Linked DNA regions of Thermobifida halotolerans. The protein of the gene in region 1 interacts with the protein of each later gene in a pairwise test. Links are inferred from orthologs where the notes say so. Each region holds a gene or a part of one and is shown on either strand. Other genes may lie near its edges. The genes, in order: rplA and thrS.

Region 1 (11,479 bases):
TCTACGGTTCGATTCCGTAAAGGGGCTCCACCACTTGATTGAGATCCGATCCACTCAGGTGGTCGGTCGGCGGACGATTCGGCCGCCGGTCTGATCGGGGTCCGGTATCATCGCAGATGAGTACGGATTCCCGGCTCTAGGCGGAGTAGCTCAGTCGGTAGAGCAAGCGGCTCATAATCGCTGTGTCGTCGGTTCAAGTCCGGCCTCCGCTACTACCTGCGAGATCCCCTGGTACACCGGGGTTCCCGCGGGTTTTTTTCAGTGTCCGTCTGTTGTTCAGTGAGAAAGGCACTCCAACGTGGCTGCCACCGACGTGAGGCCGAAGATCACCCTGGCCTGCCAGGAGTGCAAGCACCGTAACTACATCACGCGCAAGAACCGTCGGAACACCCCCGACCGCCTTGAGCTGAGGAAGTACTGCCCGAACTGCCGCACGCATCGGGAGCACAAGGAAACCCGCTAGGCAGCGCTCCGCCGACCGTCGACACCAGAGGCGGGCGGAGCGGCCCACCCCCAGCGGTCGCGGTGGATTCCCCAGGTTCCGACCGGACACGGTCTGGACTTCCCGGTAGCCCAGTGAGCACTCCCGCTCACTGGGCTACCGGTGTGTTGGCGCTGTTCCGGTCACCGCGCGCGACCCGGCATGATGAGACGCACACGGTGTGGAAAGGACGTCGATGGCGATCAACCGCGACTATCTGGGACGGGTGTACGAACTCCCCGAACCCTACGAGGTGACCCGCGTCAAGATCCGCGAGTTCGCGGACGCGATCTCGGACCCCAACCCGCTCTACCGCGACCCCGCCCGCGCCAAGGAGGCCGGGTACACCGACGTCATCGCGCCGCCCACCTTCCCCGTCATCCTGGGCATGGAGGGCGTCGGACAGGCCGTCGCCGACCCCGAACTCGGACTGGACTTCTCCCGGGTGGTGCACGGGGACCAGCGCTTCCGCTACAGCCGCCCCCTCCAGGCAGGGGACCTGGTGACCTGCCGGACCACGATCACCGGTATCAAGGCGCTGGGCGGCAACGAGATGCTCACGCTGGACAGCGAGATCGCCACCGTGGCCGGGGAGCACGTCGTCACCTCGGTCAACATGCTCGTCGTGCGCAGCGCCGCCCCGGCCGAGAAGTGAGAAGGAGCAGCCCAGATGACCGCTGTCCGGTACGCCGACGTCGAGGTGGGCACCGAGCTGCCCGAACGGACCTACCCGGTACGCCGCCGTGACCTGGTCCGCTACGCCGGGGCCTCCGGCGACTTCAACGAGATCCACTGGAACGAGCGGGTCGCCCGCGAGGTGGGTCTGCCCGGCGTGATCGCCCACGGCATGTTCACCATGGCCCAGGCGGGCCGTCTGGTCACCGACTGGGTGGGCGACCCCGGAGCGATCGTGGAGTACGGGGTCCGCTTCTCCGCTCCCGTGGTCGTTCCCGACGACGACACCGGCGCCGAACTCGTGGTCGGCGGAACCGTCACAAAGAAACTCGACAACAACCAGGTCGTCGTCGCCATCACGGCCCGCTCCGCCGGAGCCAAGGTCCTGGCGCGCTCCACCGCCGTGGTGCGCCTGGCCTGACCGCGCCGGTCCCGTGCCGCCCGCCCGGGGTCGGCCGCGGCACGGGACCGTTTCCACTTCCACTCACCAGAGGTGCCACCGTGTCCACCGCTTCCGCCCGCAACGTGCCGCTCGCCGAGTACACCACGCTGGGTCTCGGCGGCCCCGCCGCTCTCTTCCGGTCCGCAGCCAGCACGGAGGAACTGGTCGACGCCGTCCGCGAGGCCGACCGCGAGGGGGTGCCGCTGCTGGTGCTGGGCGGCGGCAGCAACCTGGTCGTGGCGGACGAGGGCTTCGCGGGCACGGTCGTCTACGTGGACTCCTCCGGCGTCTCCCACACCGACGTCGACGGCGACACGGTGCTGGTGCGCGCGGACGCCGGAGTCGAGTGGGAGCCGTTCGTGGCACGCTGCGTGGCCGAGGGGCTGTCCGGCGTCGAGTGCCTCTCCGGCATTCCCGGCCGGGTCGGCTCCACCCCCATCCAGAACGTCGGAGCCTACGGCCAGGACGTCAGCCAGACCATCGTCGAGGTCACGGTCTACGACCGCGAACAGGGCCGGGTCCGCGTCCTCCCGGCCGCCGAGTGCGGTTTCGCCTACCGCGACAGCGTCTTCAAGGGCCGCGACCGCTACGTGGTGTGCGAGGTCGCCTTCGAGTTGACCCGGTCCAAGCTGAGCCGCCCGGTCAGGTACGCCGAACTCGCCCGCACCCTGGGGGTGGACACGGGCGAGCGCGTTCCGCTGGCCGACGCCCGCGAGGCCGTGCTGACCCTGCGCAGGGGCAAGGGCATGGTCGTCGACCCGAACGACCCCGACAGCCGCAGCGCCGGTTCCTTCTTCACCAACCCGATCCTGTCCGCCGCCGAGTTCGCGGACTTCACCAAACGGGTCGCGGCACTGCTGGGTCCGGAGGCGACCCCGCCCGCCTACCCCGGCGAGGACGGCCGGGTGAAGACCTCCGCGGCCTGGCTGATCGAGCACGCGGGATTCCCCAAGGGGTACGGCACCGGCCCGGCCCGCATCTCCACCAAGCACACCCTCGCGCTGACCAACCGGGGCGGCGCCACCACCGCCGACCTGCTGGCGCTGGCCCGCGAGGTGCGCGCGGGCGTGGCGGAGGTGTTCGGAATCACCCTGGTGAACGAACCCGTGATGGTCGGCGTCACGCTCTGACCGGAGGTGCCGGAGTCCGGGCCCCGACCCCGGGGCCCGGAAATCCCCGGTCCTCTCAACAAAAAAGTCAGGCGTACCGAACTTTCTTATTTGCCTCGGGTTCGGTCGGAAATAGCCATTCCAATGAATTGCCGTTTTCTGTTTCCCTCACTACGGTGGGAGCAGTCGAGGGGGAGTAGTCCTCAATCCGTGTGGTCGACACACTGGTCCGCACCCGGAAGTGGGCCCGGTCACACGAGCCACCGCAGGTACCAGGCGGACGAGACCTTCGATCCGGTCGGTTTTCCCGGGTCGAAGAACGGCGTCCGCTTTTCTTCTGCCCGGCGGTGTGAAACGAAGGGCAGAAATTCCAATGACGTTTCTCGGCGCTCTGGGCATGAGCACCGGAGCCATCCTCGTCGCCGAAATGGGAGACAAGACCCAGTTGGTGGCGATGTCGTTGGCCAGCCGCTACCGGGTGCGGACCGTGCTGCTCGGAATCACCGCGGCCACCGTCGCCGTCCACGGCATCAGCGTCCTGCTGGCCGAGGTCCTGGGGATGGCGCTGCCCGGCGACTGGATCTCCCTCGTCGCGGGCCTGGCCTTTCTCGGTTTCGGCGTGTGGACACTGCGCGGGGACGAACTCACCGACAGGGACGAGGAGCGCGCCGCGACCCGCCGGATGGGACCGGTCCTCCTGACCGTGGCCACGATCTTCTTCCTCGCCGAACTCGGCGACAAGACCATGCTCGCCACCATCGCCGTCGGCGCGGACCACGCCTCGGCCCCCCTGGCCTGGCTCGCGGTGTGGATCGGCTCCACCGTGGGCATGGTCGCGGCCGACGCCCTGGGCATCGCCCTCGGCATGCTGCTGGGCAAGAGACTGCCCGAGCAGGCCATCCGGATCGGTGCGGCCGTCCTCTTCTTCCTCGCCGGCCTCGTGATGACCTGGCAGGGGCTCAGCGCGCTGCTGTTCTGACCGCGCACCGAGGAGCGGCACCGGAGCCGCGGCGGTCGCAGGGGACGGGGAGGGTCACGCCGCCGGTTCCGGGGCCGCCAGCCAGGAGTCCACACCCGACAGCAGTTCCTTCTTCCGGTCCTCCGGCGCCCCCGAGGCGCGGATGGACATCCGGGCCAGTTCGGCCAGTTCGGGGTCGGAGAAACCGAACACCTCGCGGGCGATCCGGTACTGCTCGGCCACGCGGGGGCCGAACAGCAGCGGGTCGTCGGCGCCCAGGGCGATCGGTACCCCCGCGTCGAAGAGGCGGCGCAGCGGAACCTGGTCGACGTCGTCCACCACGCCCAGCCCCACGTTGGAGGTCGGGCACACCTCCAGGGTGACCTCCTGCGCGGCCAGCAGGTCCACCAGGGAGGGGTCCTCGACCGCGCGCACGCCGTGTCCGATCCGGTCGGCCGCCAGCAGGTCCAGGCACTCGCGGACACTGCGCGGCCCGCCCAGCTCCCCGCCGTGCGGCGCCGACAGCAGACCGGCGCGGCGCGCGATCCGGAACGCCCCCTCGAAGTCCAGCGCCCGCCCCCGCCGCTCGTCGTTGTTCAGCCCGAACGACACCACGCCGCGTCCGGCGTACTGCACGGCCAGCCGGGCCAGCGTCTTGGCGTCCAGCGGGTGTTTGGTCCGGTTGGCCGCCACCATCACGCCGACGCCCACCCCGGTGGCCGCCTCGGCCTGCCGGGCGGCGTCCAGCACCAGTTCCAGTGTCGCGGTCAGCCCGCCGAAACGCGACGCGTAGCCGCCGGGGTCCACCTGGATCTCCAACCATCCCGTTCCGGCCGCGCGCTCGTCCTCGGCGGTCTCCAGCAGCAGCCGGTACAGGTCGTCGGGGGCCTGCAGCACCGACCGGGCGATGTCGTAGAGCCGTTGGAACCGGAACCACCCCCGCTCGTCGGTGGCCCGCAGTTTCGGCGGCCACTCCTCGACCAGTGCGTGCGGCAGGTGCACGCCGTGCGCGGCGGCCAGCTCCACGAGGGTGGTGTGCCGCATCGAGCCGGTGAAGTGCAGGTGCAGGTGGGCTTTGGGAAGTCGGTCGATAGGACGTCTCATGACACAAGGGTGCCGCAAAGCGCTCCCCGGCGCTGCCCGATGCGCGGGGACGCCGCCGTCCGCCACCGCGGTGGCGGACGGCGGCGTCCCGGTTCCGACCGTGACGGCGCCGTCGGACGGAGCGGAGGGTCAGCTCGCCTCGTTCAGCAGCTTGGCGATGCGGCCCACGCCCTCGGCCAGGTCGGAGTCGCCCAGCGCGTAGGACAGCCGCAGGTAGCCCGGGGTGCCGAAGGCCTCACCGGGAACGACCGCCACCTCGGCGTGCTCCAGGATCAGCGTGGCCAGCTCGCTGGAGGTCTGCGGCCGCTGGCCCCGGATCTCCCTGCCCAGGAGCTCCTTGACCGACGGGTAGGCGTAGAAGGCGCCCTGCGGCTCGGGGCACAGCACCCCGGGGATCTCGTTGAGCATGCGCACGATGGTCTGCCGGCGGCGGTCGAAGGCCGTCCTCATCTCCTCCACCGCCGACAGGTCGCCCGAGACGGCGGCCAGCGCCGCGGCCTGCGAGACGTTGGCGACGTTGGAGGTGGCGTGCGACTGCAGGTTGCCCGCGGCCTTGACGACGTCCTTGGGGCCGATGACCCACCCGACCCGCCAGCCGGTCATGGCGTAGGTCTTGGCCACGCCGTTGACCACCACGGTGCGGTCGGCCAGTTCGGGCACCTCGACCGGCAGCGAGGAGAACGCCGCGCCGCCGTAGACCAGGTGCTCGTAGATCTCGTCGGTGAGCACCCACAGCCCGTGCTCGGCCGCCCAGCGGCCGATCTCGCGGACCCGCTCGGGCGGGTACACCGCGCCGGTCGGGTTGGAGGGCGAGACGAACACCAGCAGCTTGGTGCGCTCGGTGCGCGCCGCCTCCAACTGCTCGACGTCGGCGAGGTAGCCGGTGGACTCGTCGGTGACCACGTAGACCGGGACCCCGCCGGCGAGCTTGATCGACTCGGGGTAGGTGGTCCAGTACGGCGCGATCACGATGACCTCGTCACCCGGGTCGAGCAGGGTGGCGAACGCCTCGTAGATGGCCTGCTTGCCGCCGTTGGTGACCAGGACCTGGCTCGGTTCCACCCGGTAGCCGGAGTCGCGCAGCGTCTTGGCCGCGATGGCCTCCTTGAGCTCGGGAAGGCCCCCGGCCGGGGTGTAGCGGTGGAAGCGGGGCTCGCGGCAGGCCGCCACCGCGGCCTCCACGATGTAGTCGGGCGTGGGGAAGTCGGGTTCCCCGGCTCCGAACCCGATGACGGGACGTCCGGCGGCCTTCATGGCCTTCGCCTTGGCGTCCACCGCCAGGGTCGCCGATTCGGAGATGCCGCCGATGCGTGCGGAGATACGAGGTCGGTCAGTCATGGTTCCATCGTTCCATGCGCGGGTCGACCGCTCCACGTGTCGGTCGGCTTGTACGGGCGGGGAGAGGTCACGGAGGGTCGCTCTCCGAAACTCCGTGTTCACCAGCGAATACGGATTTCGGGTTGGTTCCCGCCCCGGATTGGCATAGACTCTGGCAACCGATGGCAGGTCCATAACGGACGCTCGTGCTCCGTCATGGTCGTGACGTCCCGGGACCGGCTATCGTGTAACCAGCACGACCAAGGGCAGTGGCTCAATTGGTAGAGCACCGGTCTCCAAAACCGGCGGTTGGGGGTTCGAGTCCCTCCTGCCCTGCAAGTGAGACTCTGAGAGCAGAGTGTTCCCGATCCTAAGGACCTGAGGTGACACAGACTGACACGGACGCCAAGCCCGAGAAGGAGCGCAAGCGTCGTACCGGTCCGGTGACGTTCACCAAGCAGGTCGTCGCCGAACTTCGCAAGGTTCGCTGGCCAACCCAGCGCGAACTCGTCACCTACACCATTGTGGTCATCGTGTTCGTGCTGGTCATGATCGGCTACGTGTCCCTTCTGAACTTCGGCTTCGGTGAAGGCGTCACCTGGCTCTACGGCCTGGTGGGCCCCGCGGCCTGATTCGGCACATCCGAGGTCGGCACGGTCAGAACGGTCTCATCGTCTCCGGTGAGACCATAAGCTGGCAGTGCTGGCCTCTTGTGTTTTCACAAGCCAGCAGTGAGCGCTTATCCGACGAGAGAAAGAGCAGCCGTGTCCGAGTCCCCACTGACCTCTGACGACCTCCCCAACGAGGATCGGGATCAGTCGTCGGCGGAAGAGACCGGTCCGCGTGCCGAGCAGGCGGAAGCTGCTGAGGTTGCCGACGAGGTCGAGGCCCGGGAGAGCGACGCCTCCGAGGCCCAGGCTCCCAAGCTCGACCCGGTCGAGGAATTCAAGGCCGAACTCCGGTTGCTGCCCGGCGATTGGTACGTCGTGCACACCTACGCGGGCTACGAGAACCGGGTGAAGGCCAACCTGGAAAGCCGCACCCAGTCGCTCAACATGGAGGAGTACATCTTCCAGGTCGAGGTGCCCACGCAGGAGGTCACGGAGGTCAAGAGCGGCAAGCGGCAGCAGGTCACCGAGAAGGTGCTGCCCGGCTACGTGCTGGTCCGCATGGATCTCACCGACGAGTCCTGGGCGGCCGTCCGCAACACGCCCGGGGTCACCGGCTTCGTGGGCCTGTCCAACCGTCCCGCCCCGCTGAGTCTCCAGGAGGTCGCGGACCTGCTGGCGCCCGAGCCCGAGGTCGAGGAGGAGCAGGTCGGGAAGAAGGAGGCCGAGCCGCGCAGCGACGTCGACTACGAGGTCGGCGAGTCCGTCACCGTCATGGACGGCCCCTTCGCCACGCTGCCCGCCACGGTCAGCGAGATCAACCCCGACACCCAGAAGCTCAAGGTGCTGGTGTCGATCTTCGGCCGCGAGACCCCGGTGGAACTGGCATTCAACCAGGTCTCCAAGATCTGAGAGACTGGCGGTTCGCTTAGACTTGACGGGCCCGCCTCCGGCGGGTCCGTCGTGCCCCGTTCCCACGGGGCGCCCGCGCGGCCGGCACGGTCCCGGCGGTCGCGCACGCCCCCGTGTGCCCGGGGGCGCTTCCACAGCACCGGCTGCCCTGGTCACGGTGCGGCCGTGCGCCCCGCCGCGCACGCGGGGCCCGGGGCCACGATCACTCGCGAATCAGACAAGGACCCGAAATGCCTCCGAAGAAGAAGCTCGCGGCTCTGGTGAAGGTCCAGCTTCCCGCTGGCCAGGCCACCCCGGCGCCGCCCGTCGGTACCGCGCTCGGTCCGCACGGCGTCAACATCATGGACTTCTGCAAGCAGTACAACGCCGCCACCGAGTCCCAGCGCGGCAGCGTCATCCCCGTAGAGATCTCCATCTACGAGGACCGCACCTTCAGCTTCATCACCAAGACGCCGCCCGCGCCCACGCTCATCCTCAAGGCCGCCGGTGTGGACAAGGGCGCCACCGACCCGAGCCGCAGCACCGCCGGTTCCATCACCCGCGACCAGGTCCGGGAGATCGCGCAGACCAAGCTGCCCGACCTGAACACCGACAACCTGGACGCCGCCGAGAAGATCATCGCCGGCACCGCCCGCTCCATGGGCATCGAGGTCAAGTAGCCGGGCCGCCGTCCGGCGCTCCCTCTTCTTCCCGTTCCTTCCGTGGCAGGGCCAGGCGCTGGCCCACACCACAAACCTCTCAACAGGAGTACTCGTGAAGCGCAGCAAGGTCTACCGCAAAGCGGCCGAGCAGATCGACCGCGACCGGCTCTACACGCCGGTCGAGGCCGTGAGGCTGGCCAAGGAGACCAGCACCGTCAAGTTCGACGCGACCGTCGAGGTCGCCCTGCGTCTGGGCGTCGACCCGCGCAAGGCCGACCAGATGGTGCGCGGCACCGTCAACCTGCCGCACGGCACCGGCAAGACCGCTCGGGTCCTGGTCTTCGCCACCGGTGAGCGTGCCGAGCAGGCGCGGGCCGCGGGCGCCGACTACGTCGGCGACGACGACCTGGTCGAGGAGATCCAGAAGGGCTTCCTCGACTTCGACGCGGTCGTGGCCACCCCGGACCTGATGGGCAAGATCGGTCGCCTGGGCCGCGTGCTCGGTCCGCGCGGTCTCATGCCCAACCCCAAGACCGGCACGGTCACCATGGACGTCGCCAAGGCCGTCTCCGACATCAAGGGCGGCAAGATCGAGTTCCGCGTCGACCGCCACGGCAACCTCCACTTCATCATCGGCAAGATCTCCTTCGACGAGAACAGGCTGGTGGAGAACTACGCCGCCGCCCTCGACGAGGTGCTGCGCCTCAAGCCGTCCGCCGCGAAGGGCCGCTACATCAAGAAGGCCACGCTGACCACCACGATGGGCCCCGGCATCCCGGTGGACCCCAACGTCGTGAAGGTCACCGCCGCGGCCTGACGTTCCACCGCCGAACGCGTCCACGGGCGTCCCTCCCGTCTCCGGGAGGGGCGCCCGTCGGCGTTTTCGGTGGAGACGGGAGCAGCGGTGCAAAAAGTCTCCGATGCCCGAAACGTCGCTGTCCGTGGATAGGGTCGTCTCGGTCTGTGCCGTACAGAAGGCCGGAGAGCGGCCTAGAAGGACAGGACATGGTGCGTAAGTTTGGCGCTGCCCTCGCCGCTGGAGCGGTGGCTGTGGCGATGACGGCCTGCAGTGGTGACACCGAGGAGACCGCGCAGGCGGCGGCCCCGTCGAGTTCCGCCTCCGAATCCGCGGAGGGGGTCTTCGACCGGATCAAGAGCCTCGTCGACGACACCCAGGAGGTGGAGAGCTACCGCGCCAGGGTGACGGGAAGCTCCGAGGGGGAGGACCTCGAAATGGAGATCGCCTACATGGCCTCCCCCGAGCCCACGGTCGAGATGGTGATGGGCACGCCCGAAGGCGAGCTGACCATCCTCGTCCGCGGTAGCGAGATGCTGATGGGCAACGACACCGACGGCTGGCTGCGCATGGACGCGGGCGAGGACGCGTTCCAGCAGCAGGAGGGGATGCAGGACCCCTTCGAGGAGCTGGACAAGCTGCTCGCCAGCGAGGACGTCCAGGAAGAGGGGACCGAGGAGGTCGACGGCGTCCCCACCACCAGGTACGCCGGCAGCTACAGCGTCGATGACGCGCTGGAGGGGCTCGATCCGCAGGCCGGGGAGGAGGCGCGTCGCCTCTACGAGGAAGCGGGGATCACGGAGGTGCCGTTCACCCTGTGGGTCCGCGAGGACGGACTGCCGCACCGGTTCGAGTTCGTCGACTCCGACGCCACGGAGGTCAGGATGGACTTCCTGGAGTTCAACTCCGAGGTCGCCATCGAGTTCCCCGCCGAGGACCAGATCATGGACATGTCGGCCCTCGGTGAGGAACTCGGGAGCATGGGCGGCTGATCCGCCGTGCCGCCGTTCCCGTTCGACGCGGTGTCCGGCATCGCCTAGCATTGGTAGTCGCCGAAGACCGCTGGTCGTCACCCGTCGGGTGACCTAAGGTCCCACACACGTTGGGCGGCCCGCGCAGGTTGCTGTGAGCTTCTGGACCTCCTGTGTGCCCTGTCACGCTCGTGGTCCCGAGCCCCGTGCGCCTGCGCCGGGGCTTTTTCTGTCGCAACCGCGCTGCCCGCCGCACGGGGACCTCGACCGGTGTTCACCGTTGGAAGGAGTCCCATGCCGAGGCCGGATAAGGTAGCCGCGGTCGCCGAACTCAAGGAGGAATTCCAGAGTTCGAGCGGCGCCGTGCTGACCGAATACCGCGGGCTCACTGTCGCGCAGGTCACCCAACTGCGCCGCAGCCTCGGCCAGAACGCGCGTTTCCGCGTGGCGAAGAACACGCTGACCAAGATCGCCGCCCGGGAGGCCGGCCTGGAGAGCAGCGAGGTCCTCGACCTGCTCACGGGCCCCTCCGCCATCGCCTTCGTCAAGGGCGACGTGGTCGAGACGGCCAAGGGGCTGCGTGACTTCGCCAAGGACAACGCGGCGCTGGTGATCAAGGGCGGAGTCATCGACGGCAAGCCGATGACCTCCGAGGAGATCACCAAGCTGGCCGATCTCGAGTCCCGTGAGGTGCTCCTCTCGAAGCTCGCCGGTGCCCTCAAGGCCAAGCAGGGACAGGCCGCCGCCCTGTTCCAGGCGCTGCCCTCCAAGGCTGTGCGCCTTGCCCAGGCTCTGGCGGACAAGCGAGCGGAGTCCCAGTAGAGCCTTCCCCGCATCGGCGAAGGCTCCGTATTTCCCATCCGTGGTCGGCGCGGTACGCGTCGGCGTTGCAGGCTCGGTGTCGCGTCACCGGACGCGGACGCCGGTAGAGAAAGAGAGAGCGCAATCATGGCGAAGCTCAGCAACGAGGAGCTGCTCGGCGCGTTCGAGGAGATGACCCTCCTGGAGCTCTCCGAGTTCGTCAAGCTGTTCGAGGAGAAGTTCGACGTCACCGCCGCCGCCCCGGCCGCGGTTGTCGCGGCCCCGGGCGGCGCCGGTGGCGGCGAGGCCGCCGCCGAGGAGGAGAAGGACGAGTTCGACGTCATCCTCGAGGCCGCCGGCGACAAGAAGATCCAGGTCATCAAGGAGGTCCGTGGCCTCACCAGCCTGGGTCTGAAGGACGCCAAGGACCTGGTGGACGGCGCCCCCAAGCCGGTTCTGGAGGGCGTGAACAAGGAGGCCGCGGAGAAGGCCAAGGCCGCCCTGGAGGGCGCCGGCGCCACCGTGACCCTGAAGTAGTCCGCTCGGACCGCGCGAAGGCGGCCGCCCCGAGGGGTGGCCGCCTTTCTGCTTCCAACGAAGGTCCGGGGGCGGAGAAGACCCGTGTGCGCGGCGGCCTTCCCCGGGATCAGCTCCTGGTATCAGT
Region 2 (11,525 bases), 750 kb from region 1 along the record:
AGGCGGAACAGCTCGTACCAGTACCGCAGGTAGGAGCGCATGCTCGCCCTGGACAGCGCGCGCAACTGCGCGGGGGTGGCGTCGGGGCCGAGGAGGCGGCGCAGGTTGGCCTCCAGTTGCCGCACCCCGCCCAGGCGGCGGCGCCAGGCGTGGTCGGCGATCCTGGTGAACGCCCACCTGCCGAGCCGTTCGGGCAGGTGCCTGACCAGGGCCCAGCCCAGTGAGTAGGCCGCGGTGACCGCGCTGTCCTTGGTGGCGGGGCGCATCATGCTCAGGGGGTCTCGGTCTCCGTGGTGGTCCGGTCGGCTTCGGTGAGTCGGATGCGGGTCTCGACCAGCCGCTGCACGACGGTGACGGCGCTGAGGAGGGCCAGCAGCCACAGTCCGGCGGCCAGGACGTAGGGGACGCCGAGCCCGTGCAGGCCGACGGCCACCAGCACGAGGATGAGGCGTTCGGTGCGTTCGGCGACGCCGACGTCGCAGTTGGCGCCGAGGGATTCGGCGCGCGCCTTGATGTAGGACACCCCGAATCCGCTGATCAGGCAGAACAGGGTGAGCCAGGCGAGGGTCTCGTCGCGTCCGCCGCCGATGAGCCACACCAGCAGTCCCGCGAAGATGGCCGCGTCGGAGAGCCGGTCCAGGGTGGAGTCGAGGAACGCCCCCCAGGCGCTGCTGCCTGCGGAGGCTCGGGCGACCGCGCCGTCGAGCATGTCGAACAGCGCGAAGAACGTGATGACGATGGTGCCGATGTAGAGGTGGCCCAAGGGGTAGAAGACCAGCGAGCTGACGACGACACCGGCCGTTCCCACGAGTGTGACCGTGTTCGGGGTGACGCCGAGACGCACGAGGCCGCGGCCGACGGGGGTGAGCAGTCGGGCGGTGGCGGGACGCAGGATTCTCAGCATGATCTCTTCATCGTCGTAGAGTCGGGGTCCGGTCATCGGAACTGCTTCGCCTGGACTCGGGGAAACTCACTCTCCGGTCGTCCAACGTGTGGGGGCGCCCGGGAGTCGGTGGCGGTTGCGGGCGACCCAGCGGTAGAGGGCCGCTCCCGCGTCGCGGATCACCGGCCGGCGCAGCAGCGAGCCGAGTGGCCGCCAGTACGGGTGCGCGCTGTTGAGCAGGAGCACCGCGGCGACGTCCACGCCGCCCCAGACGCGGCGTCCGTCGGGGTGCAGCAGCAGCACCTCCTCGCGGGCGCGTCGGCGCAGCGGCTCGTCGAGGTCGAGGTCCTGCCAGGCCGCGGTCTCCACGCCGACGCCGTCGGTGACGCGGCGTTCGACGGCCCGCACCCAGGAGACGCAGAAGCCGCAGTCTCCGTCGTAGACGAGGAGCGGGGCGTTCACGGCTGCGGCCAGTGTTCGACGAGCAGTTCCCGGGTCTGTCCGAGCATCTGCGGCAGCACCTTGGTCTGGCCCACGACCGGCATGAAGTTGGTGTCGCCGCCCCATCGGGGGACGACGTGCTGGTGCAGGTGGGCGGCGATTCCCGCGCCCGCGGCGGAGCCCAGGTTCATGCCGACGTTGAAGCCCTGGGGTCCGTAGGCGGAGCGCAGCGCGGTGATGCCCGCCCGGGTGAGCGCGGCGATCTCGGCTGTCTCGTCCTCGTCGAGTCCGGTGTAGTCGGCGACATGCCGGTAGGGGCAGACCATGAGGTGTCCGCTGTTGTAGGGGTAGAGGTTGAGCAGTGCGAAGGCGGTCTTGCCGCGGGCCAGCACGAGTCCTTCCTCGTCGGGCAGTGCGGGGGCGCGGCAGAACGGGCAGCCGTCGCCCGACTCCGACCCGCTCGGTTTGTTCTCGCCCCTGATGTAGGCCATGCGGTGCGGGGTCCACAACCGCTGGAAACCGTCGGGACCGCGTGTCTCCCGGCTCGCACCGCCTTCCGGTGTTTCGCGCTGCATAGTCACCGACCGCCTTTCTCGTCCTTGCAACGCAAGCATAGAACCGGGCCGCCCCGAGAGTGGTCGGGGCGGCCCGGCACGGCCCGGAATCGGGGGTCAGACGGCGGTGGGGTCGGTCCTGGGGGTGTCGGTCCCGGGAGTGCCGTCCTCGGTGGCGTCGGCGTCCTCGGTGTAGCGGCTGTGCAGCTTGACCGGGGTGCTGGTCTCCGTCTCGGGCTTCTTCCTGCGGCGCCGGGTGGCCAGGAGGTTGAGGACCTCGACGAAGACCGAGAAGCCCATGGCCGCGTAGATGAAGCCCTTCTCGATGTGGAAGTGGAAGCCCTCGGCCACCAGGCTCATGCCGATGAGCAGCAGGAAGGCCAGGGCGAGCATCTTGACGGTGGGGTGGTTGTTGACGAACTCCGACAGCGGGTTGGCCAGGAAGAGCATGACGATGACGGCGATGACGACGGCGGCGACCATCACCCAGATGCCGCCGCCCGCGGGGTCGATCATGCCCACCGCGGTGATCACCGAGTCGAGGGAGAAGACGATGTCGAGGGCGACGATCTGGGCCACCACGGCGCCGAACACCGCGGCTCCCTTGGAGCTCTTGTGGCCGTGGTCGCCTTCGAGGCTCTCGTGGATCTCGTAGGTGCCCTTGGCCAGCAGGAAGAACCCACCGGCGAGCAGGATGAGGGACTGGCCGGAGAACTCCAGCGAGCCGATCGAGAAGAGCGGATGGGTGAGCTGGATGATCCAGCTGATGGAGGCCAGCAGCAGCAGGCGGGTGACCAGTGCCAGGCCGATGCCCACCTTGCGGGCCTTGCCGCGCTGGTGTTCGGGCAGCTTGTTGGACAGGATCGAGATGAAGACGAGGTTGTCGATCCCGAGCACGATCTCCAACAGCGTCAGCGTCAGAAATCCGATGATGAGGTCAGCGGCCATGGATTCTCGCGGCTCCGGGACTAGGGGCGGGGCGGGACAGGGGCAGAAGCGGAAGGACTCTAGAGCAGAGAAAATAAGCTTCGTATAAAAGACACCGGCCCGGGGGGCTCAGTCCAGCTCCAACAGGGTGCGCAGGTGCCGGGGCGACGGCGACCCGTGGGCGAGCATCGCGTCGTGCAGGGCGCGCCGGCCGGCGTGCGGACGCGCCGCCGCCAGGTCCCGGGCGATGTCGCTGACCTCGCGGTACCCCACGTAGTAGGTGGCCAGTTGGGCGCTGGTGAGCTGGACGCGCCGCCACTTGCCCGCGGCTTCGCCCTCCTCCTGGTGACCGCGTTCGGTGAGCAACGCCATAACGCCCGACTCGTCGAGGTCGCCGGTGTGGAACCGTACGTCCACGATCGCGTTGAGGACCGTGCGCAGCCGCATCTTCAACTGGGCCAGGCGCAGCGCCAGGTCGTCCGCTCCGCCGTCGCCGGTCCAGCCCGCGCGGGCCAGGGCCTCCTCGGCGTAGACGGCCCAGCCCTCGATCAGGGAACCGCTGCGCAGCACGGAGCGCACCCTGGTGGGGCCGGTGTGGCGGGCGGCGTGGGCCAGTTGGAGCGCGTGTCCGGGAACCGCCTCGTGAACCATCAGGTTGCGCAGCGCGAACATGTGGTACTCGCGGTGGAAGGACTCCCGGCGCCGGCGCGGCCAGTCGGCGGGCGGCGGGGCGACGGCGACCAGGGTGGGCTCGTCGGCGGGCGGGGCGAGCGGTCCGGGCGGGTCGCAGTAGGCGACGGCGACGCCGCGGCGGACCTCGGGCATGTCGACGACGCGCACCGGGTGGTCGGGGAGGCTGACCAGGTCGAGGGCGGCGGTGCGGGCGGTCAGGTGGGAGAGGGCCTCCTCGCACAGCGGCCGGACGGTGCCGGGTGGGCACGCCCCCTCGTCGGCGAGCCGGTCGAGCACCTCGCGGACCTGGCCGGGGCGGCGGGGACGGCCCTCGTACTCGGCGGCGACCTCGGCGATCTCCTCCTCGGTGGCGATCAGGTCGCTTTCGGCACGGGTGAGCAGGGTCTGCGGCCCCAGCTCGGAGTCGAGGGTGTACCACAGCTGCGCGGCGTAGTCCCGCTCCCCCAGGCGCGGATCGGCGACGGCCGTGTCCAGGCGGGACTCCAGCCAGGCGGCGTGGTCGGTGAGCGCCCGGCGCGCGGTGTCGCGGAGCGCGTCGAGGCCGGGGCGGCGGCCGGTGTCGGCGGCGAGCAGCCGGTCGACGTCCGCGCCCAGCATCGCGGCGGCGCTCCGGGCCCGGCCGATGGCGGTCTCGGCGTGCACGCGGGGTGTTCCGGGGCCGTCCGCCAGGAGTGCGCGCGCCTGGTCGAGCAGGCGCGGCACGGCCGAGCAGTAGGTGGCGAGCGCGGTGAGGCGCTCCTCTCGGGTGAGGGGGCCGCGGTGCAGGATCGCGTACAGCGCGTCGCCGGGGAGGGTGTGCAGCGGGTCCCAGGTGTGCGGGCGCAGTTCGGTGGTGCGCCACAGGTCCGCGCCGAGCCTGGTGCGCAGTGTCTCCAGGTCGACGCGGTCGGCGGCGGGCAGCAGCGTGTCGTCGATGTCGTCGAGGGCGCGCAGCCCGTCTGCGAGGACGTCGGCGCGGTGGTGCCAGGCTTCGGGCGAGCGTTCGGCGAGCTGTCCGGCATGGCGGGTGTCGCCGAGTTGGAGGGCCCATTCGGGCTGGTCGGCGAGCAGCCGGTCGAGGATCTTCTCGGCGGTGGCGCGGAACCGGTCGGTCATGGCGTTGACGCCGGGGTCGGGCTGCTGGGGTTCGGCTGGCGGAGTCATCACCTCCATCCTGCCAGCGCCCCGCCCCGACGGACGGGTATCCGCGCAGGGTGTCAGCCGTCGGCGGGGAACGCGGCGGTGTCGGGGGTCAGGTCGAGGGGATCGGGAAGGGTGGTCGTCTCCCCCGGTCCCACCCGGGCGCAGCGCTGGTCGACCCGGGAGGCGGGCTGCCCGCGAACAGCGCCGCGGTCTCCTCAGCGGGTCGGCGAGCAGGCAGGCGGGCACCCCGGAGGCCGCGTACCCGCGCACCTTGCGGGCCCGGTCGGTTCCGCTTCCGCCTCCGCCGTGTCACCGATCGCCGTGCCCTCACCCCCGCTCGGCGGGGACGATGACGCGGCGGGTCTGGCGGCACAGGCCCAGCAGCTCTCCCGACGCGGACCAGATCGTGCTGTCGTCGACCGCCCAGCCGTCACCGGCGTGGCGGGTGTGGATGCGCCCCAGCGCCCACCCCTCGACGGGGCCGCCGTCCAGGTGGGGGGTGAGCTGGACGTTCATCTGCACGGTGGGGATGGGGACCGGGTCGCGCAGCACCGCGTACAGGGCGGGCGCGAACGCGTCCAGCAGGAGGGTGACCGTGGCGGGGGTCAGGGGGCGTCCGTCGTGCAGGCGCACCCAGGCGACCAGGTCGGCGCTGTCGCCACCGGCGAAGGGGCGGGCGGCGCTGATCGGGCGGAACTCCAGGTGCTGGGCGAAGGGCACCAGTTCGACGGGGAAGCCCAGTGTTTCGAGACCGTCGGGCGGGGGCGCGGCGGGGGCCGGGAGGTCGGTGTAGGCGGGCCCGGTCCGGTTGACGCCGAGGACGGCCTGTGCGGTGGCGACGGCGTCGTCGCCCTGGACGGCCAGCAGGTCGGCGAAGACGGTGGTGCGGCCCGCCGGACGCACGGTGGTCTCCAGCGCGATGGGGCGTTCGTCCGCGGCGGCGAGGAAGCCGACGGAGAGGCCGCGGAGCCGCCGGCCGGGGTGGTCGGCGTGCAGCCGGTCGACCATGAGGGAGGCGAGCAGGCCGCCGTGGACGCCGCTCCACGACCACCAGGAGCGGTCGATGGTCAGCGTGTCGTCGGGGGTCACCGTCATGGGTGTCTCCTGGGGATCGCGCACGGACAGGTGCGTTGGAAAAACCAACCAACTGGACGGCGCGAGCGTAGCAGCCGGTGAGTTGGAGAAACAAACCCACCCCCGGAAACACGACGGGCCGGAGGCGTTCCGCCTCCGGCCCGGCCGCGCCCCGGTCACACCTGGCGGCGCTCGCGGATCGCGGTGAGGATCTCGGTGACGGCGTCGTCGATGGGCACGCCGTTGTTCTGGGAGCCGTCGCGGTAGCGGAAGGAGACCGCGCCCCTGCTGACGTCCTCGTCACCGGCCAGCATCATGAAGGGGATCTTCTGCTTCTGGGCGTTGCGGATCTTCTTCTGCATCCGGTCGTCACCGGCGTCGACCTCGGCCCGCACCCCGTGCTCGCGCAGCCTGCGCGCCACCTCCTCCAGGTAGGGCACGTGCTCGCTGGTGATCGGGATGCCCACGACCTGCACCGGGGCCAGCCAGGCGGGGAAGGCGCCCGCGTAGTGCTCCAGCAGCACCGCGAAGAAGCGCTCGATGGAGCCGAACAGGGCGCGGTGGATCATCACCGGGCGCTGCCGGGAACCGTCGGCGGCCTGGTACTCCAACTCGAAGCGCTTGGGCTGCTGGAAGTCGACCTGGAGGGTGGACATCTGCCAGGTGCGGCCGATGGCGTCCTTGGCCTGCACGGAGATCTTCGGACCGTAGTAGGCGGCCCCGCCCGGGTCCATGACCAGTTCCAGGTTCTGCTTCTGGGCGGCCTGCCGCAGGATCTCGGTGGCCTCCTCCCACTCCTCCGGCTCGCCGATGAACTTCGGGGAGTCGTCACGGGTGGACAGCTCCAGGTAGAAGTCGCTGAGACCGTAGTCGCGCAGCAGGTCGAGCACGAAGGTGAGCAGGCTGTCGAGCTCGCCCGGCATCTGCTCCCTGGTGCAGTAGATGTGCGAGTCGTCCTGGGTGAACCCGCGCGCCCGGGTCAGGCCGTGCACCACGCCGGACTTCTCGTACCGGTAGACGGTGCCGAACTCGAACAGCCGCAGCGGCAGCTCGCGGTAGGACCGGCCCCGTGACCTGTAGATCAGGTTGTGCATGGGGCAGTTCATGGCCTTGAGGTAGTAGTCGGCCCCCTCGAACTGCATGGGCGGGAACATGGCGTCCGCGTAGTTGGGCAGGTGCCCGGAGGTCTCGAACAGCCTGGCCTTGGAGATGTGCGGGGTGTTGACGAACTGGTACCCGGCCTCCTCGTGGCGGCGGCGCGAGTACTCCTCCATGGTCTTGCGCACCACCCCGCCCCTGGGGTGGAACACGGCCAGCCCCGACCCCAGTTCGTCGGGGAAGGAGAACAGGTCGAGCTCCACACCGAGCTTGCGGTGGTCGCGCCTGGCCGCCTCCTCCAGCATGGTGAGGTAGGACTTGAGCGCGTCCCTGCTCTCCCAGGCGGTGCCGTAGATCCGCTGCAACTGCGGGTTCTTCTCGCTGCCGCGCCAGTAGGCTGCGGCCGTGCGCATCAGCTTGAACGCCGGGATCACCCTGGTGCTGGGCAGGTGCGGACCGCGGCACAGGTCCTTCCAGCACACCTCGCCGGTGCGGGGGTGCAGGTTGTCGTAGATGGTGAGCTGCCCCGCGCCGACCTCGACGCCGGCTCCCTCCGCGGCCTCGTCCGCGCCGCCCTTGAGACCGATCAGCTCCAGCTTGTAGGGCTCGGCGGCGAGTTCGGCGCGGGCCTCGTCGTCGGCGACGGCGCGTCGGGAGAACCGCTGCCCCTGCTTGACGATCTCCTGCATCCGCTTCTCGATGCGCTTGAGGTCGTCCGGGGTGAACGGCTCGGCGACGTCGAAGTCGTAGTAGAAGCCGTTCTCGACGGGCGGACCGATGCCCAGCCGGGCCTCGGGGAACAGCTCCTGGACGGCCTGGGCGAGCACGTGGGCGCAGGAGTGGCGCAGGATCGCGCGGCCCTCCTCGGAGTCGATACGGATCGCCTCCACGACGTCGCCGTCGGCGAGCCCGTGGGCGAGGTCCCTGGGCTCCCCGTTGACCAGTGCGGCGATCACGGTCCGCCCGTCCGCTTCCAACGCCTGGCCCGCCGTGGTGCCCGCCGCCACCGCACGCTCGGTTCCGGCGAGGGTGATACGCAGTTCAGGCACGGCGGACACGGTGTCTCCTCTGGTCTGGAAAGATCTCGTCGCTGGCGACCGGCTCGGCCGGTCGCGCGGTCGTCCGGTCACTCCGATGCTAGCGGGCTCCGACCGTGCGCGCCGCCCCCCGACCCGGTGGTGCATCCGGCGGCGTCGCGGGTAGGTCCACGGACGGGAGCTTCCGAGGCAGGAGAGGAATCAGGTGCGCATCGTCATCGTGGGGGCGGGGATCGCCGGGCTCACACTCGCGCTCGCGCTGCACCGCCACGGCGTCGGGTCGGTCGTGCTGGAGCAGGCGCACCGCCCCGGCCCGCCCGGAACGGGGGTGCAGGTGCCCCCTCCCGTGGTCCACCGACTCAGGGGGCTGGGTGTGGGAGAGGCTCTGGACCGCCGCGGCGTCCGCCCGACGGGCGTGGACATCCTGGAGTGGCGGGACAGCTCACCGCTGGAGTCGATGCCGCTGGGGGCCGACTACGAGCGCCGGTTCGGCGCCCCCTACTACACGATGCTCCGTTCGGAGCTGCACGAAACGCTGCTGGAGGCGCTTCCGGAGGGGACCGTGCAGACCGGCAACTACGTCACCGACGTGCTGGAGGGCACCGACGCCGTCACCCTGTGGTGCGCCGATGGGACGAGGGTGCACGCCGATGTGGTGATCGCCGCCGACGGCGCCCACTCGACGGTGCGCGAGGCCGTCTTCCCCGGCCACTCCCGCCCCTCGGAACTGCGGATCTGCCGCGGTCGGACGTCGGTCCCGCGCGTGCCGGAGCTGGGTGGGGCGCGGATCCGGGTGTGGCCGCGGGCGGACCGGTACTTCACCTGCTATCCGGTGGAGGGCGGGCGCACCGTGAGCTTCGGCGCGATCCTGCCGGGCCGGCCGGGGAGGCTGGAGTCCTGGGCGCCGCGCCAACGGGTCGACGACCTGCTCGACGCCTTCGCCGGCTGGAACGGACAGGTCACCGAGGTGATCTCCGCCGCGGAGTGGATCGGCGTGTGGACCCCGCACCGGCACACCCCGGTGCGGGCGTGGTGCCGGGGCCGTATCGCGCTGATGGGCGACGCGGCCCACCCGATGCTGCCGTTCCTGCCCCAGGGAGTCGGCCAGTCGGTCGAGGACGCGGTGGTGCTGGCCGACCTGCTGCGGGAGAGCACCGGGCGGACGGTGGAGGAGACCCTGGAGCGGTACGCCGAGACGCGGCGGGAACAGGTCGGCCCCTTCCAGGAGGAGTTCTCCCTGGAGCTGCTGGGGTCGCTGAGCGAACTGCGCGCCGCGGGAGCCCTCACCGGGCAGCCGTGGGCGCGCGGCCGACCTCCGATGACCGAGACCGACAGCCGCTGATCTGCGGCCGTCCGAGCGTCCGGCCGGGATGGCGACCTGTCCGTCCTGCGGTTTCTGCCTGACCGATTATCCGGAAGGCGGCTATTGTGGGGCCATGTCTGCGAACCCAGTCGCCGGTGCCAACGGCGTGATGCCCGTTGTTCCGGAAGTCCGCAGAAGGGGCCGCCGCTGGCGGCGGCTCCGCGCCCGCGCGCGGCTCTGGCGCAGGCGCATGCACTCCCATCCGGTGCTCAGGCTGACCTGGCGGATCACGATCGGGGTGATCGGCTCGGTCATTCTTCTCGGGGGCGCCGTGATGTGCGTGACCCCCGGGCCGGGCATCGGGGGGATCATCGTGGGCCTGGCGATTCTGGCCACGGAGTTCTCGTGGGCGCGCCACCTGCTGTGGCGGGCCCGCCGCTACGCTTCCCAGATGAGGTCGCAGGCGACCGAGAAGCTCCGGGAGCACCGGAGGCGGTCATCCGCCTAGGGTGTGTGCGCCTCGCAAGAGCCTACGGCTCAGGCGATTCCTCGTTGGCCCCACAAGAACACAAAGCCCCAGGCAAGCTGGCGGTGGGCCAGCGAGTAGCCTGGGGCTTGTGGGCGATACTGGACTCGAACCAGTGGCCTCGTCGGTGTGAACGACGCGCTCTGACCAACTGAGCTAATCGCCCGGCTGCGTCCGGCCTCTCGGGGCGGACAAGAAAACTCTAGCGCATCCGTGGGGATGGATGATCCACTCGGAGGCGAGCCACCTCGACAACCACTGTGACCGATGTCACATAATACTTGCGCAAGGGAAGGCCAAGGCACACAAAATGTGAAAACCCCTCATCTACCGGCGTTGTGGGACATACCCTGATCCTGGGCCCCCACACGCCACCCCATGGGTGATGCGGCCCACAGGCCATCGGGAAATTCTTTGTTTCCGCAGCTCATTACAGTGGCCGAAGAGTGTGGGAAGTCCCGGCGCGACGCCGCCTCACCTCCAATCGAAAAGTTCCCCGGTTACGCGTCACAGATCGTCCGGCCCCGTTGGAGCGGGCGAGATGGTCAGGCCCCGGCGCCTGGGGAAGCACCGGCCATCCGAACGCACCGACCGGACGAGAAAAGGTTTGGCTTATGAACAGCAGCGGCACCTCCGTCACCTGCGAACTCGGTCTGCGACTGATCGTTCCCGACCGTGCCCCCGTTCCCCTGGTCGCTCGGCTCGACTACTCCGTCAACGACCCCTACGCCATCAAGGCCGCCTTCCACGTGGGCGAGGACGAGCCCGTCGAGTGGATCTTCGCGCGGGAGCTGCTGACCGTCGGCATCGTCCGCTCGGTCGGCGAGGGTGACGTCCGGGTCTGGCCCTCCCGCGGGGAGGGCGAACGCACCATCAACATCGCGCTCTCCTCGCCCTTCGGCCAGGCGCAGTTCGATGCCCAGGTGGCCCCCCTGTCGGAATTCCTGCACCGCACCTACGAGCTGGTCCCGGCCGGTCAGGAAGGCGACTACATCGACCTGGACGCCGAGATCGCCGAACACCTCTGCTGATCGTTCCCGGCACGTCGCCCGGCGGCCCGGACGCCTTTGACCCCTCTGCGCGTCCGGCCACCGCAGACACCCCGGAAGTTCCCGATCTCTGCCCTACCCGGCCGCCCGTCGCCTAAACCGCGATATGCGGCAGAACGCGGAAATGCCGCGGTTCTCCCCGAACCGCGGCATTTCCCGTGTCTGCGGGCGTTCGGATCAGGGGTCCAGGTCGGCCGCGCCGCGCTCGGCGAACACCGCCATGGCCTTGGCCGTGACCGGTCCCGGTGCGGCGGGCAGCGCCCGCCCGTCGACTGCGCGGATCGGCTGCACGTCCCGGCCGGTCGAGGTCAGGAACGCCTCGGCGACCCGCGGCAGCTCCGCCATCGGGACGTCCTCCTCCTCGCCGCCCACCCATTCCAGGACCAGTTCCCGGGTGATGCCCGCCAACGGCCCCGCCGAGAGCGGAGGGGTGAGCAGCCGGCCGTCCAGGACCACGAAGATGTTGCTTCCCGTTCCCTCACACAGGTTGCCCGAGGTGTTGGCGAAGATCGCCTCACCCGCGCCGCGTCGGCGCGCGTGCTCCAGGGCGAGGACGTTCTCGGCGTAGGAGGTGGTCTTCAACCCGCTCAACGCGCCGTTCTCGTTGCGGGTCCAGGGCACCACGGCCACGTCCACCCGCGGCGCGGGCCGGGCGAACGGTCCCACGGCCACCATGGCGGTCAACTCCCCGCCCGCGCGCTCCGAACCCAGCGGCCCCGGCCCCCCGGTCACGGTGATGCGCACCCGGCCGGGATCGGTGTCCGGATTGGCCTCCAGCGCCCGGCGCACGCCGTCGCGGAGCAGGTCGAGGTCGATCT

What was found.
Region 2: the proteins of rplA (region 1) and thrS interact in binary tests that used the Escherichia coli proteins (3 or more experiments, as listed by UniProt). The link is inferred for Thermobifida halotolerans from one-to-one orthologs.

Annotation. Positions count from the first base shown.
Region 1 is NZ_CP063196.1:3,656,882-3,668,360, reverse strand. What follows is about bases 7,327-10,211. They hold rplA (50S ribosomal protein L1), read left to right. Parts: upstream 7,327-8,359; coding sequence 8,360-9,064; downstream 9,065-10,211. Other genes in these bases: NI17_RS16355 (SCO4651 family lipoprotein), read left to right, coding at 9,253-10,035; rplK (50S ribosomal protein L11), read left to right, coding at 7,837-8,265; nusG (transcription termination/antitermination protein NusG), read left to right, coding at 7,327-7,606. Outside these bases: rpmG (50S ribosomal protein L33), read left to right, coding at 299-463; NI17_RS16410 (MaoC family dehydratase N-terminal domain-containing protein), read left to right, coding at 678-1,136; NI17_RS16405 (MaoC family dehydratase), read left to right, coding at 1,152-1,577; NI17_RS16400 (UDP-N-acetylmuramate dehydrogenase), read left to right, coding at 1,658-2,728; NI17_RS16395 (TMEM165/GDT1 family protein), read left to right, coding at 3,081-3,686; NI17_RS16390 (adenosine deaminase), read right to left, coding at 3,741-4,769; NI17_RS16385 (pyridoxal phosphate-dependent aminotransferase), read right to left, coding at 4,899-6,107; preprotein translocase subunit SecE, read left to right, coding at 6,470-6,718; more of nusG, read left to right, coding at 6,851-7,326; rplJ (50S ribosomal protein L10), read left to right, coding at 10,309-10,836; rplL (50S ribosomal protein L7/L12), read left to right, coding at 10,963-11,352. UniProt on the Escherichia coli protein: One of the primary rRNA binding proteins, it binds very close to the 3'-end of the 23S rRNA. Forms part of the L1 stalk. It is often not seen in high-resolution crystal structures, but can be seen in cryo_EM and 3D reconstruction models.
Region 2 is NZ_CP063196.1:2,906,175-2,917,699, forward strand. The notes cover bases 5,361-8,291. They hold thrS (threonine--tRNA ligase), read right to left. Parts: upstream 7,851-8,291; coding sequence 5,871-7,850; downstream 5,361-5,870. Other genes in these bases: NI17_RS13020 (acyl-CoA thioesterase), read right to left, coding at 5,361-5,715; NI17_RS13030 (FAD-dependent oxidoreductase), read left to right, coding at 8,035-8,291. Outside these bases: NI17_RS12990 (phosphatidylinositol mannoside acyltransferase), read right to left, coding at 1-269; pgsA (phosphatidylinositol phosphate synthase), read right to left, coding at 272-904; NI17_RS13000 (thiol-disulfide oxidoreductase DCC family protein), read right to left, coding at 971-1,345; NI17_RS13005 (HIT family protein), read right to left, coding at 1,342-1,899; NI17_RS13010 (TerC family protein), read right to left, coding at 1,996-2,826; NI17_RS13015 (DUF885 domain-containing protein), read right to left, coding at 2,935-4,593; more of NI17_RS13020, read right to left, coding at 4,948-5,360; more of NI17_RS13030, read left to right, coding at 8,292-9,171; NI17_RS13035 (PGPGW domain-containing protein), read left to right, coding at 9,266-9,640; NI17_RS13045 (SsgA family sporulation/cell division regulator), read left to right, coding at 10,273-10,689; NI17_RS13050 (aminotransferase class IV), read right to left, coding at 10,885-11,525. UniProt on the Escherichia coli protein: Catalyzes the attachment of threonine to tRNA(Thr) in a two-step reaction: L-threonine is first activated by ATP to form Thr-AMP and then transferred to the acceptor end of tRNA(Thr). The rate-limiting step is amino acid activation in the presence of tRNA.